Regions from separate parts of the Cytobacillus solani genome, predicted to be linked through region 2. Evidence: a T-box and tRNA genes for the amino acid it is inferred to sense, from the RefSeq annotation. Region 2 holds a T-box; the other holds one or more tRNA genes.
The links. A T-box is a leader RNA that pairs with one kind of tRNA and senses whether it is charged. The one in region 2 lies ahead of trpS (tryptophan--tRNA ligase), so its partner is inferred to be a tRNA-Trp.
Positions count from the first base shown of each region.

Region 1: it has a tRNA-Trp gene. The T-box ahead of trpS (tryptophan--tRNA ligase) is inferred to sense a tRNA for this amino acid. The anticodon was not compared.

Region 1 covers NZ_CP041305.1:1,489,185-1,494,517, reverse strand. The annotation lists rRNA gene FI644_RS07555 (23S ribosomal RNA) at 1-1,573, shown strand, start outside; rRNA gene rrf (5S ribosomal RNA) at 1,638-1,754, shown strand; tRNA gene FI644_RS07545 (tRNA-Glu) at 1,798-1,872, shown strand; tRNA gene FI644_RS07540 (tRNA-Gly) at 1,890-1,964, shown strand; tRNA gene FI644_RS07535 (tRNA-Arg) at 2,011-2,087, shown strand; tRNA gene FI644_RS07530 (tRNA-Pro) at 2,097-2,170, shown strand; tRNA gene FI644_RS07525 (tRNA-Ala) at 2,186-2,261, shown strand; tRNA gene FI644_RS07520 (tRNA-Met) at 2,282-2,355, shown strand; tRNA gene FI644_RS07515 (tRNA-Ser) at 2,368-2,460, shown strand; tRNA gene FI644_RS07510 (tRNA-Asp) at 2,482-2,555, shown strand; tRNA gene FI644_RS07505 (tRNA-Phe) at 2,725-2,800, shown strand; tRNA gene FI644_RS07500 (tRNA-Thr) at 2,960-3,032, shown strand; tRNA gene FI644_RS07495 (tRNA-Tyr) at 3,048-3,131, shown strand; tRNA gene FI644_RS07490 (tRNA-Trp) at 3,137-3,210, shown strand; tRNA gene FI644_RS07485 (tRNA-His) at 3,221-3,296, shown strand; tRNA gene FI644_RS07480 (tRNA-Ile) at 3,303-3,376, shown strand; gene FI644_RS07475 (undecaprenyl-diphosphatase) at 3,636-4,235, shown strand; gene FI644_RS07470 (MarR family winged helix-turn-helix transcriptional regulator) at 4,423-4,911, shown strand; gene FI644_RS07465 (ABC transporter ATP-binding protein) at 4,908-5,333, shown strand, end outside.
Region 2 covers NZ_CP041305.1:93,681-99,013, reverse strand. The annotation lists gene opp4C (oligopeptide ABC transporter permease) at 1-854, shown strand, start outside; gene FI644_RS00535 (YjbA family protein) at 1,019-1,765, shown strand; gene trpS (tryptophan--tRNA ligase) at 1,796-2,785, opposite strand; T-box leader at 2,920-3,136, opposite strand; gene FI644_RS00525 (peptide ABC transporter substrate-binding protein) at 3,711-5,333, shown strand, end outside.

The DNA.
Region 1 (5,333 bases), 1.4 Mb from region 2:
GAGGAAGGCTCGTCCGCTCAGGGTTAGTCGGGACCTAAGCCGAGGCTGAAAAGCGTAGGCGATGGACAACAGGTTGATATTCCTGTACCACCAAACTCCGTTTGAGCAATGGGGGGACGCAGGAGGATAGGGTAAGCGCACTGCTGGATATGTGCGTCTAAGCAGTTAGGCTGCAAGCGAGGAAAATCCCGTTTGCGTGAAGGCTGAGCTGTGACAGCGAGGGAAATATAGTACCGAAGTTCCTGATTCCACACTGCCAAGAAAAGCCTCTAGTGAGGATAAGGTGCCCGTACCGCAAACCGACACAGGTAGGCGAGGAGAGAATCCTAAGGTGAGCGAGAGAACTCTCGTTAAGGAACTCGGCAAAATGACCCCGTAACTTCGGGAGAAGGGGTGCTTTTTAGGGTGAATAGCCCTGAAAAGCCGCAGTGAATAGGCCCAGGCGACTGTTTAGCAAAAACACAGGTCTCTGCGAAGCCGCAAGGCGAAGTATAGGGGCTGACGCCTGCCCGGTGCTGGAAGGTTAAGAGGAGGGGTTAGCTCACGCGAAGCTCTGAATTGAAGCCCCAGTAAACGGCGGCCGTAACTATAACGGTCCTAAGGTAGCGAAATTCCTTGTCGGGTAAGTTCCGACCCGCACGAAAGGCGTAACGATCTGGGCACTGTCTCAACGAGAGACTCGGTGAAATTATAGTACCTGTGAAGATGCAGGTTACCCGCGACAGGACGGAAAGACCCCGTGGAGCTTTACTGTAGCCTGATATTGAATTTCGGTACAGCTTGTACAGGATAGGTAGGAGCCTTGGAAGCCGGAGCGCCAGCTTCGGTGGAGGCATCGGTGGGATACTACCCTGGCTGTATTGAAATTCTAACCCATGCCCCTGATCGGGGCAGGAGACAGTGTCAGGTGGGCAGTTTGACTGGGGCGGTCGCCTCCTAAAAAGTAACGGAGGCGCCCAAAGGTTCCCTCAGAATGGTTGGAAATCATTCGAAGAGTGTAAAGGCATAAGGGAGCTTGACTGCGAGACCTACAAGTCGAGCAGGGACGAAAGTCGGGCTTAGTGATCCGGTGGTTCCGCATGGAAGGGCCATCGCTCAACGGATAAAAGCTACCCCGGGGATAACAGGCTTATCTCCCCCAAGAGTCCACATCGACGGGGAGGTTTGGCACCTCGATGTCGGCTCATCGCATCCTGGGGCTGTAGTCGGTCCCAAGGGTTGGGCTGTTCGCCCATTAAAGCGGTACGCGAGCTGGGTTCAGAACGTCGTGAGACAGTTCGGTCCCTATCCGTCGTGGGCGCAGGAAATTTGAGAGGAGCTGTCCTTAGTACGAGAGGACCGGGATGGACGCACCGCTGGTGTACCAGTTGTTCTGCCAAGAGCATCGCTGGGTAGCTATGTGCGGAAGGGATAAGTGCTGAAAGCATCTAAGCATGAAGCCCCCCTCGAGATGAGATTTCCCATAGCGTCAAGCTAGTAAGACCCCTGAAAGATGATCAGGTTGATAGGTTTGAGGTGGAAGCGTGGTGACACGTGGAGCTGACAAATACTAATCGGTCGAGGACTTAACCAAAATGAAATACATGATGTCTGTCTGTTATCTAGTTTTGAAGGAATAATCCTTTAACTAACAATAGTCTGGTGGCGATAGCGAGAAGGTCACACCCGTTCCCATCCCGAACACGGCAGTTAAGCTTCTCAGCGCCAATGGTAGTTAGGGGCTGTCCCCTTGTGAGAGTAGGACGCCGCCAGGCTAGGCCCTAATGTTGGGCTATTTTTTTCGTCTAATTTAATATGGGCCCCTTGGTCAAGCGGTTAAGACACCGCCCTTTCACGGCGGTAACACGGGTTCGAATCCCGTAGGGGTCACCATTATTTGTCTTTTATGTGCGGAAGTAGTTCAGTGGTAGAACACCACCTTGCCAAGGTGGGGGTCGCGGGTTCGAATCCCGTCTTCCGCTCCAATTTCCCATTGAGTTTAGATCACTTCTCAGTACTATTTGAATAAATGCGCCCGTAGCTCAATTGGATAGAGCGTCTGACTACGGATCAGAAGGTTATGGGTTCGACTCTTTTCGGGCGCGCCATATTCTTAACGGGAAGTAGCTCAGCTTGGTAGAGCACTTGGTTTGGGACCAAGGGGTCGCAGGTTCGAATCCTGTCTTCCCGATTTTTTATTATTTATGGGGCCTTAGCTCAGCTGGGAGAGCGCCTGCCTTGCACGCAGGAGGTCAGCGGTTCGATCCCGCTAGGCTCCACCATAGATTTAAAATAATATTTTGGCGGCGTAGCTCAGCTGGCTAGAGCGTACGGTTCATACCCGTGAGGTCGGGGGTTCGATCCCCTCTGCCGCTACTTATTTAATATGGAGGAATACCCAAGTCCGGCTGAAGGGATCGGTCTTGAAAACCGACAGGCGGGTCAAACCGCGCAGGGGTTCGAATCCCCTTTCCTCCTCCACTTCATTTGGTATAATAATTTGGTCCGGTAGTTCAGTTGGTTAGAATGCCTGCCTGTCACGCAGGAGGTCGCGGGTTCGAGTCCCGTCCGGACCGCTATTTTTTTATTTGTATTTGGCTCAGTAGCTCAGTTGGTAGAGAATTGAAAGTTTACCTGCGAAGCAATGCTTCCATGAATAGAAAACTTTCAATTTGCAACAAAGACCAAAGGGCTTTGCCGCACAGTTTTTAATGCAATCAATGTTTAGGAAATAAAACAATATATGGCTTAGTAGCTCAGTCGGTAGAGCAAAGGACTGAAAATCCTTGTGTCGGCGGTTCGATTCCGTCCTGAGCCACCATTTATATGATGATGGCCTAGCTCAATTGGTAGAGCACGATCGAATATGCTTCTTGAAATACTTTAGCGTACTGATCGAGCTGCTGCTTGTAAAAGCTTTCTGAGATCAGGACGACGCTATAAATATATTGGAGTTAAATAATATACTAATATTTACTATGCCGGCCTAGCTCAATTGGTAGAGCAACTGACTTGTAATCAGTAGGTTGGGGGTTCAAGTCCTCTGGCCGGCATGTTTTAAAGCTTATGGAGGGGTAGCGAAGTGGCTAAACGCGGCGGACTGTAAATCCGCTCCTTCGGGTTCGGCAGTTCGAATCTGCCCCCCTCCACCATTTATAGGGGTATAGTTTAAAGGTAGAACTAAGGTCTCCAAAACCTTCAGTGTGGGTTCGATTCCTACTACCCCTGCCATTTTATTTTGGCGGTTGTGGCGAAGTGGTTAACGCATCGGATTGTGGTTCCGACATTCGTGGGTTCGATTCCCATCAGCCGCCCCATAATGCGGGCCTATAGCTCAGCTGGTTAGAGCGCACGCCTGATAAGCGTGAGGTCGATGGTTCGAGTCCATTTAGGCCCATCATTTATGAATAGATAGCTAGCCTAATTCTTATAGGAAATGGCGATTTTAAAAAATGGATAACTAACCATGTCATTGAGATATAGTTAGTTATCTATTTTTTAATTGTTTTGTTAATTCTATGCAATAGTTATTAACCTATTGGTTTAAACTCTTACCTTACAAAAATGTAAGCAAATGTAAGGTAAACAAATTTTCCATTTACAGCGCATGGGACATAATTGTAGTATAAGAAAGAAATTAGGGGGGAAAGCAGCTAATGTCATTTACAGAAACGAACATTAATATATTTAGAATGATTAACGACTTAGGGAAAGAATACACATTCTTAAACCCTCCGTTTATTTTCATTGCTGAATATACAGTATATCTTTTAGCACTGGCAACGATCGTTTATTGGTTTACTCGTGAGTATAAGAATAGAATGATGGTAATAAGTGCAGGAATTACTTTTATTTTCGCTGAAATCATAGGAAAACTAGCAGGAACATTCCATTCAAACTATCAGCCTTTTGCTGAACTGGCCAATGTGAATAAATTAATAGAAAAGACAGTGGGGAACTCATTTCCAAGTGACCATACCATACTTTTCTTTTCATTTTGTATGACCTTTTGGCTTTTTAAAAAAGGGTACGGCTTTTTATGGATGATAGCCGCTATCTTAGTAGGAATATCAAGAATGTGGGTAGGCGTGCATTATCCTGCTGATGTCGCTGCAGGAGCATTAATAAGTATTGTTTCAGCAGTTGTTGTTTACTATGTTGTCCCTAGGATAAGCTTCATTCAAAAATTATTGAAGTTATATGAAAAAGGAGAAGGATATATATTGCCTTCAAAATCTAAATCTAAGGATTTCTAAAAATCAGTCTAATAAAAGACCAGCTAATAAACAGTTAGCTGGTCTTTTTATGTTTTTGGACACCGAAAGTTTATCTTTGGAATTTGCTATCGCTTGACTGCAAAAATAAAAAGGTGTAAATTTAAATACTCCTATATTGAACTGTCCATTATTGAACTATCAAGTAGTGATGAAAGGGGTATGTTTAATGGAACATGAAAATCAAAAGTTAGTACGCTCAACACAATTATTGCGTTCATTTTGGAGTGTGCAGAAAAATATTGTGCGCTTCGTTCAAAAAATTGCCGTTGAGAATGGGCTATCTGTCCCGCAATATACGATATTGATGACACTAACTCTACATAAAGAAATGAAACTGACACAAAAAAAAGTTGGAGAACAAACTTTTCTTCCTAAAAGCACGCTGAGCCATGCTGTGGATGGTCTTGCTCAGGAAGGGTTTTTAAACCGTCAGCAAGTGGAAGGGAACCGACGTGAGATGGAGTTAAAGATTACGGACAAAGGGAAGGCATTTTTAAAAAGGATGCACCTTCAAGATGGAGGAATTCATCAGCTATTTCAATCTGCTATGGAGCAGTTAACAGACAAACAGTATGAAGAACTGCTTGAATCACATTTGCTTCTATCAGCCTATTTAGAATCCCAAGTGACAGATCAAGGAGGGAAAATGAATTGATAAAATTACTGAAGCATTTATCCGTTTATAAGTGGATTATTTTAGCAGTTTTAGGACTTGTCTTTGTACAATCAATGGCTGAACTTTTTCTGCCTACACTGATGGCAGATATCGTGGATAAAGGAGTTGTTTTAGGGGATACCCCTTATATTTGGAAGATTGGCGGTTTAATGCTTGTTGTTTCAGCAGTAGGTGCTATCGCTTCTGTTATTGCCAGCTATTATTCTTCTAATGCTGCAATAGGACTTGGTCGTGATATTCGGCGAAAGGTTTTTAATCATGTGGAGAAATTTTCACTGCAGGAATTTGATGAGGTTGGAACGGCATCACTCATTACACGAACAACAAATGATATTACGCAAATCCAGCAAGTAGTCATCATGATGCTTCGTATGGTTGTAAGCGCACCGATTATGTTAGTC
Region 2 (5,333 bases):
AAAAACCCGATACATTAACGAGAATATTTTTCCGGAAATTTTTAAAAAATAAACTTGCTGTAGTAGGGTCAATTATTTTGTTCATTATTATTATGGCCGCAGTATTCGCTCCGCTCATTGCGCCGTACAGTTATGAACAGCAAAATTTAATAGACAAGCTTAAACCGCCGAGTAGTGAATACTGGCTTGGAACGGATCGTTATGGCAGGGACATATTTACAAGACTACTCTATGGTGGACGAGTTTCTTTACTTGTTGGCTTTGGAGCCGTGTTGGGAGCCCTGATTGTTGGAGTTTCAATTGGCGCACTGGCGGGGTACTACGGTGGGATCATTGATGCTATTCTCATGAGGGTTGTTGATATTGTAATATCTATACCTAGTTTCTTTCTTTTAATTACAGTGGTAACAATTTTTAAACCGAGTGTAGGAAATCTTATCCTTATTTTTGCATTAACAAGCTGGACAAGCACAGCGCGTCTTGTGAGGGGAGAATTTTTGACTCTAAGGTCAAGAGAATTCGTCCTTGCTTCAAAAACGATTGGTACAAAGTCTTACAAGATTATTTTCAGTCATATTTTACCGAATGCAATGGGCCCAATCATTGTATCCGCTACCTTGCTAATCGGTAGTGTTATCTTAGCAGAAGCAGCCCTAAGTTATTTTGGGCTAGGGATTTCACCGCCTACACCGACCTGGGGGAATATGCTTCAGGATGCACAAAACTACACGGTTATGTTAACCGCGCCATGGTATCCGTTCTTCCCAGGATTGCTCATTTTACTAACAGTTCTTTCCTTCAATTTTATTGGTGATGGTCTTCGTGACGCATTAGATCCTAAATCACTAGATTAAAATAAAGAAAAAAGTCTCCTGAAGTCAATTCATTCATGGAGGCTTTTTTTTGTAAACAATTGTTAAAGTTGATAAGTAAATATCCATCTACTAATGTAGGAATAATTTTACTGCTGACTGCCCATACTTAATGACAAATAGTTTGTTGAAGTGGGGGTTAAAAGATGTTATATCTTCATGATGTTTGGGTGAACTGGTTTGAAGGTGAAGAAAATGGCTATAATGTTTGTCACTTTCATGAATGGCGTAAAGACGACGGTGTAGAATTACTTGATCAAGTACCACTAATAAAAATTGATCCCATTTTATTTAATTACATTGAAAATGATTTATCAGAGCTTCCTCAACAACTTTTAGATGACATCTATCAAAAAGCTTATTTGCGAAAAAACCATGAACGTGTTCAACTGGAATATTGTTTCGTTGTATCTGATGGAGTAGGAATATTAGCAGTTGATACGATTGGTTATAATATTCCGATTCGGAAGAGCAGGTTAATTCCACGGCAAGAACAGCTTGCTTATGAAATGCTAGAAAATCATGATGAAATTACTTATTCTTTCAATGATCAAAGGATATTAAAAGACTTTCATATTCTTTCACCTTCACCAGAGCTTATGAATGGATTAACAAGAAAAGAAAGACAGTTAAAACAATTAATGTTTATGGCACTTGATCAATTGTATTCTTCAAAAAATGTTGCAGAAGTGCGTTATTGGTATACGGAATGGAGTCCAGAATTTTATAATGAAATTCAACAAATGGATTTTGAAGAGGCTTGGCTTCATTTATTCGATCAGAGTAAATACGGATGGACAAGCAAGCATGAACAATTTTGTGAAAACCTAATAAAAGGTCAGCCATTTTTTGAGAAATTATGGGAAATGGAGCATGGACCGAAAGTAAATTAAAAAAGGAGCTAAAATTAGCTCCTTTTTTAATTACCTCCGTTTTCTCCCCAACCCCATCGCATTTTCCATCTTTTTCAGCATTTTATTTGCAACTGCTTGCGCTTTTTCAGCACCTCGGTCAAGGATTTCATCAAGTTCACTTGACTGCATAAGTTCTGTATATTTATCTTGAATTGGTTTGATTTCATTTATAACTACTTCTGCTAAATCAGCTTTAAAATCTCCATAACCTTTTCCTTCATACATCTTTTCAATTTCACTAATCTCTTTTCCTGAGAAAATCGAATAAATAGATAGAAGGTTAGAAACACCTGGTTTGTTTTCTTTATCATATTTTACAATGCCTTCCGAATCTGTTACAGCACTCTTAATTTTCTTCTCAATTTGCTTTAGATCATCGAGCAAGCGAATAGACGCTTTTGTGTTAGGATCAGATTTGCTCATTTTCTTTGTTGGCTCTTGGAGGGACATAATTCGGGCGCCAACTTTAGGAATGCGTACGTCAGGAATTGTAAAGATGTCGTTATACTTTTTATTGAATCTTTCTGCCAAATCACGTGTTAATTCAATATGCTGCTTTTGATCTTCACCCACGGGTACGAGATCTGTATTATATAACAAAATGTCAGCAACCATTAATGGCGGGTAAGTTAAAAGAGCTGCTGAAACAGCATCTTTGCCCGCAGATTTATCTTTAAATTGGGTCATTCTTTCGAGCTCACCGATATATGAAATACATTGCATCATCCATCCGGCTTGAGCATGAGCAGGAACCTCAGACTGAATAAAGAGAGTTGCCTTCTCAGGATCAATCCCAACAGCTAAATATAGTGCTGCAAGGCTGCGGATGTTTTTTCTCAATTCAAGTTTGTCCTGCGGTACAGTGATGGCATGCTGGTCGACAATACAAAAATAACAATTATATTCATTTTGTAAATCAACGAATTGCTTAAGGGCACCTATATAATTACCAAGTGTAATAGTTCCGCTTGGCTGGATGCCAGAAAATATTGTTTTCATTAACTTTCCTCCTAATTGTTGGCTGATAAAGGCATTTAATAAATGGACGATCGGGTAAAAGAAGTGTTTCTTTCATATAAGTTGAACATGGTTGACAGAAAATAAACACAAAAAAGACCATTCGCCCCTAAAAAAATAGGGACGAATGGTCCGCGTTGCCACCCTAATTACTCAAGTATTTGAGTCACTCGAAACCATGCATATGATATACATGGAACCCCTATAACGTGAGGGTACGTCTTTGACAGAAGGCTCAAAAGTCCATTCGATTTACTTGGTTACTTGTTTGCACCCACCACAAGCTCTCTAGGAACCAAAAATAAATGTACTACTCTTTATCATAGCCATTGCTTTTATTATATTAAGTGTAATATTATAGTAAATGGGTATGAAAATCAAGATTTTCATAAAAAAAAGATAGTAAATTTATCACAAAATTAAACCGAATTTTTTTAAATTATTATTCAAAAATATGCAAAAAAACTCGAAAATTGACGAAATCAAAAATTTTTTTAGGTCTATGAAACACTTATTTTACAAGTATTTTTATAAAATTAGGATTACTAGATTGATATATAACAGAGAAAACCTACTTGCAATAAATTTTTAAACTATTTATAATAAACCTAACAAACGAATTCTTTACGAAATTGTTACAAGTTTTACGAAAAAATAACAACTCGAATTTTGGGGTATTTATTATAGTAGAATAAGAGTAAGTTGCCGCTTGTTAAAAAGCATGTACAATATCGTATTTGCTTAGAGGCGAGAAAAACTTGCTTTTTGAATTACTAGCAGATATTCTGCTTATTTTTTCACTCTAAATTTACAGACTATTTGAGTAATATACCTGGAGCGTACAGTTGTATTTCGTAGAGAAAAATGTAGAGAACGTTTGGGTAAATATATATAGGGGGTTTCATCCGTGAAAAAAAGACTATCGATCTTTTTTAGTATGTTGCTAGTTCTTAGCATGTTCCTTGCAGCTTGTGGCGGCAAAGGCGATACGGGCAGCGGCGAAAAGGGCGGCGACAAAGACGCTGGAAAATCTGATGTTCCGCAAGAATTAAGTGTTAATATTAACACTGAACCACCTTCTTTACACCCAGGATTAGCGAAAGATGCTACTTCCGGTACGGTTCTTCGTCAAACATTCGAAGGGTTAACACGTATTGGTGAAGATGGACAACCTCATGAAGCAGCAGCAGAAAAAATTGACATTTCCGAAGACCAAAAAGTTTACACGTTCACTTTACGTGATGCAACTTGGTCTAATGGTGACCCTGTAACTGCTAAAGATTTTGAATATGCTTGGAAATGGGCATTAGATCCAAATAACCAATCAGAGTATGCATATCAGCTTTACTATATTCAAGGTGCTGAGGATGCAAACCTTAACGGTGGATCTCTTGATGCTGTAGGTGTTGTTGCAAAAGATGACAAAACACTTGAAGTTACATTAGCAAACCCAACTCCATTCTTCTTAGAATTAACAGCATTCTATACTTATCTGCCAATCAACAGCAAAATTGCTGAAGCAAATCCTGATTGGGCTAACGATGCTGGTGAAAACTATACATCTAACGGTCCTTTCGTTATGACTGAATGGTCTCACAGCGATAAAATTCTTCTTGAAAAGAATGAAAAATATTGGGATGCAGACACTGTAAAATTAACTAACATTGAAATGATTATGATTAACGATCCAAATACAGAATTATCTATGTTTGATAATGGCGAGCTTGATTGGGCTGGTGCTCCAACTGGCGCACTTCCAACTGATGCAATGCAAGCACTTAAAGATGAAGGCCGTTTAGTTACTAAATCAATTGCAGGTATTTACAACTATAAGTTCAATACAACTGAAGGACCAACAGCAAACGTAAATATTCGTAAAGCTTTAGCACATGCAATCAACCGTCAAGAAGTAATTGACAATATTCTACAAGGTGAGCAATTACCGGCTATGGGTATCGTACCGCCGTCAATGTTCCCTGAAAACGAAAAAGGATACTTCCCTGATAATGACGTTGAAAAAGCAAAAGAATTTTTACAAAAAGGGTTAGAAGAGCTTGGTTACAAAGAAGCTTCTGAGCTTCCAGCTATCGTGCTTTCTTACAACACATCTGAGGCACACCAAAAGATTGCTCAAGCAATCCAAGATATGTGGAAGAAAAACCTTGGTATTGAAGTAACTCTTGAAAACCAAGAGTGGGCTGTTTACCTAGATAAAGTACATTCATTAGATTATCAAGTAGCTCGTATGGGCTGGTTAGGTGACTTTAACGATGCAATTAACTTCCTAGAAATGTACCGTGACGCTGAAGGCGGTAACAACGATACAGGTTGGGAAAGCAAAGAATTCCAAGATTTACTTGCTAAATCTGCAACTGAAGGCGATCATGATGCTCGTCAACAAATGTTAAAAGATGCTGAAGCAATATTCATGGAAGATATGCCAGTATTACCAATCTATTTCTATACAAACAACTGGGTACAAGCTGAGAACTTAAAAGATGTAGTTGTTTCTGGTCTTGGTGATGTTCAG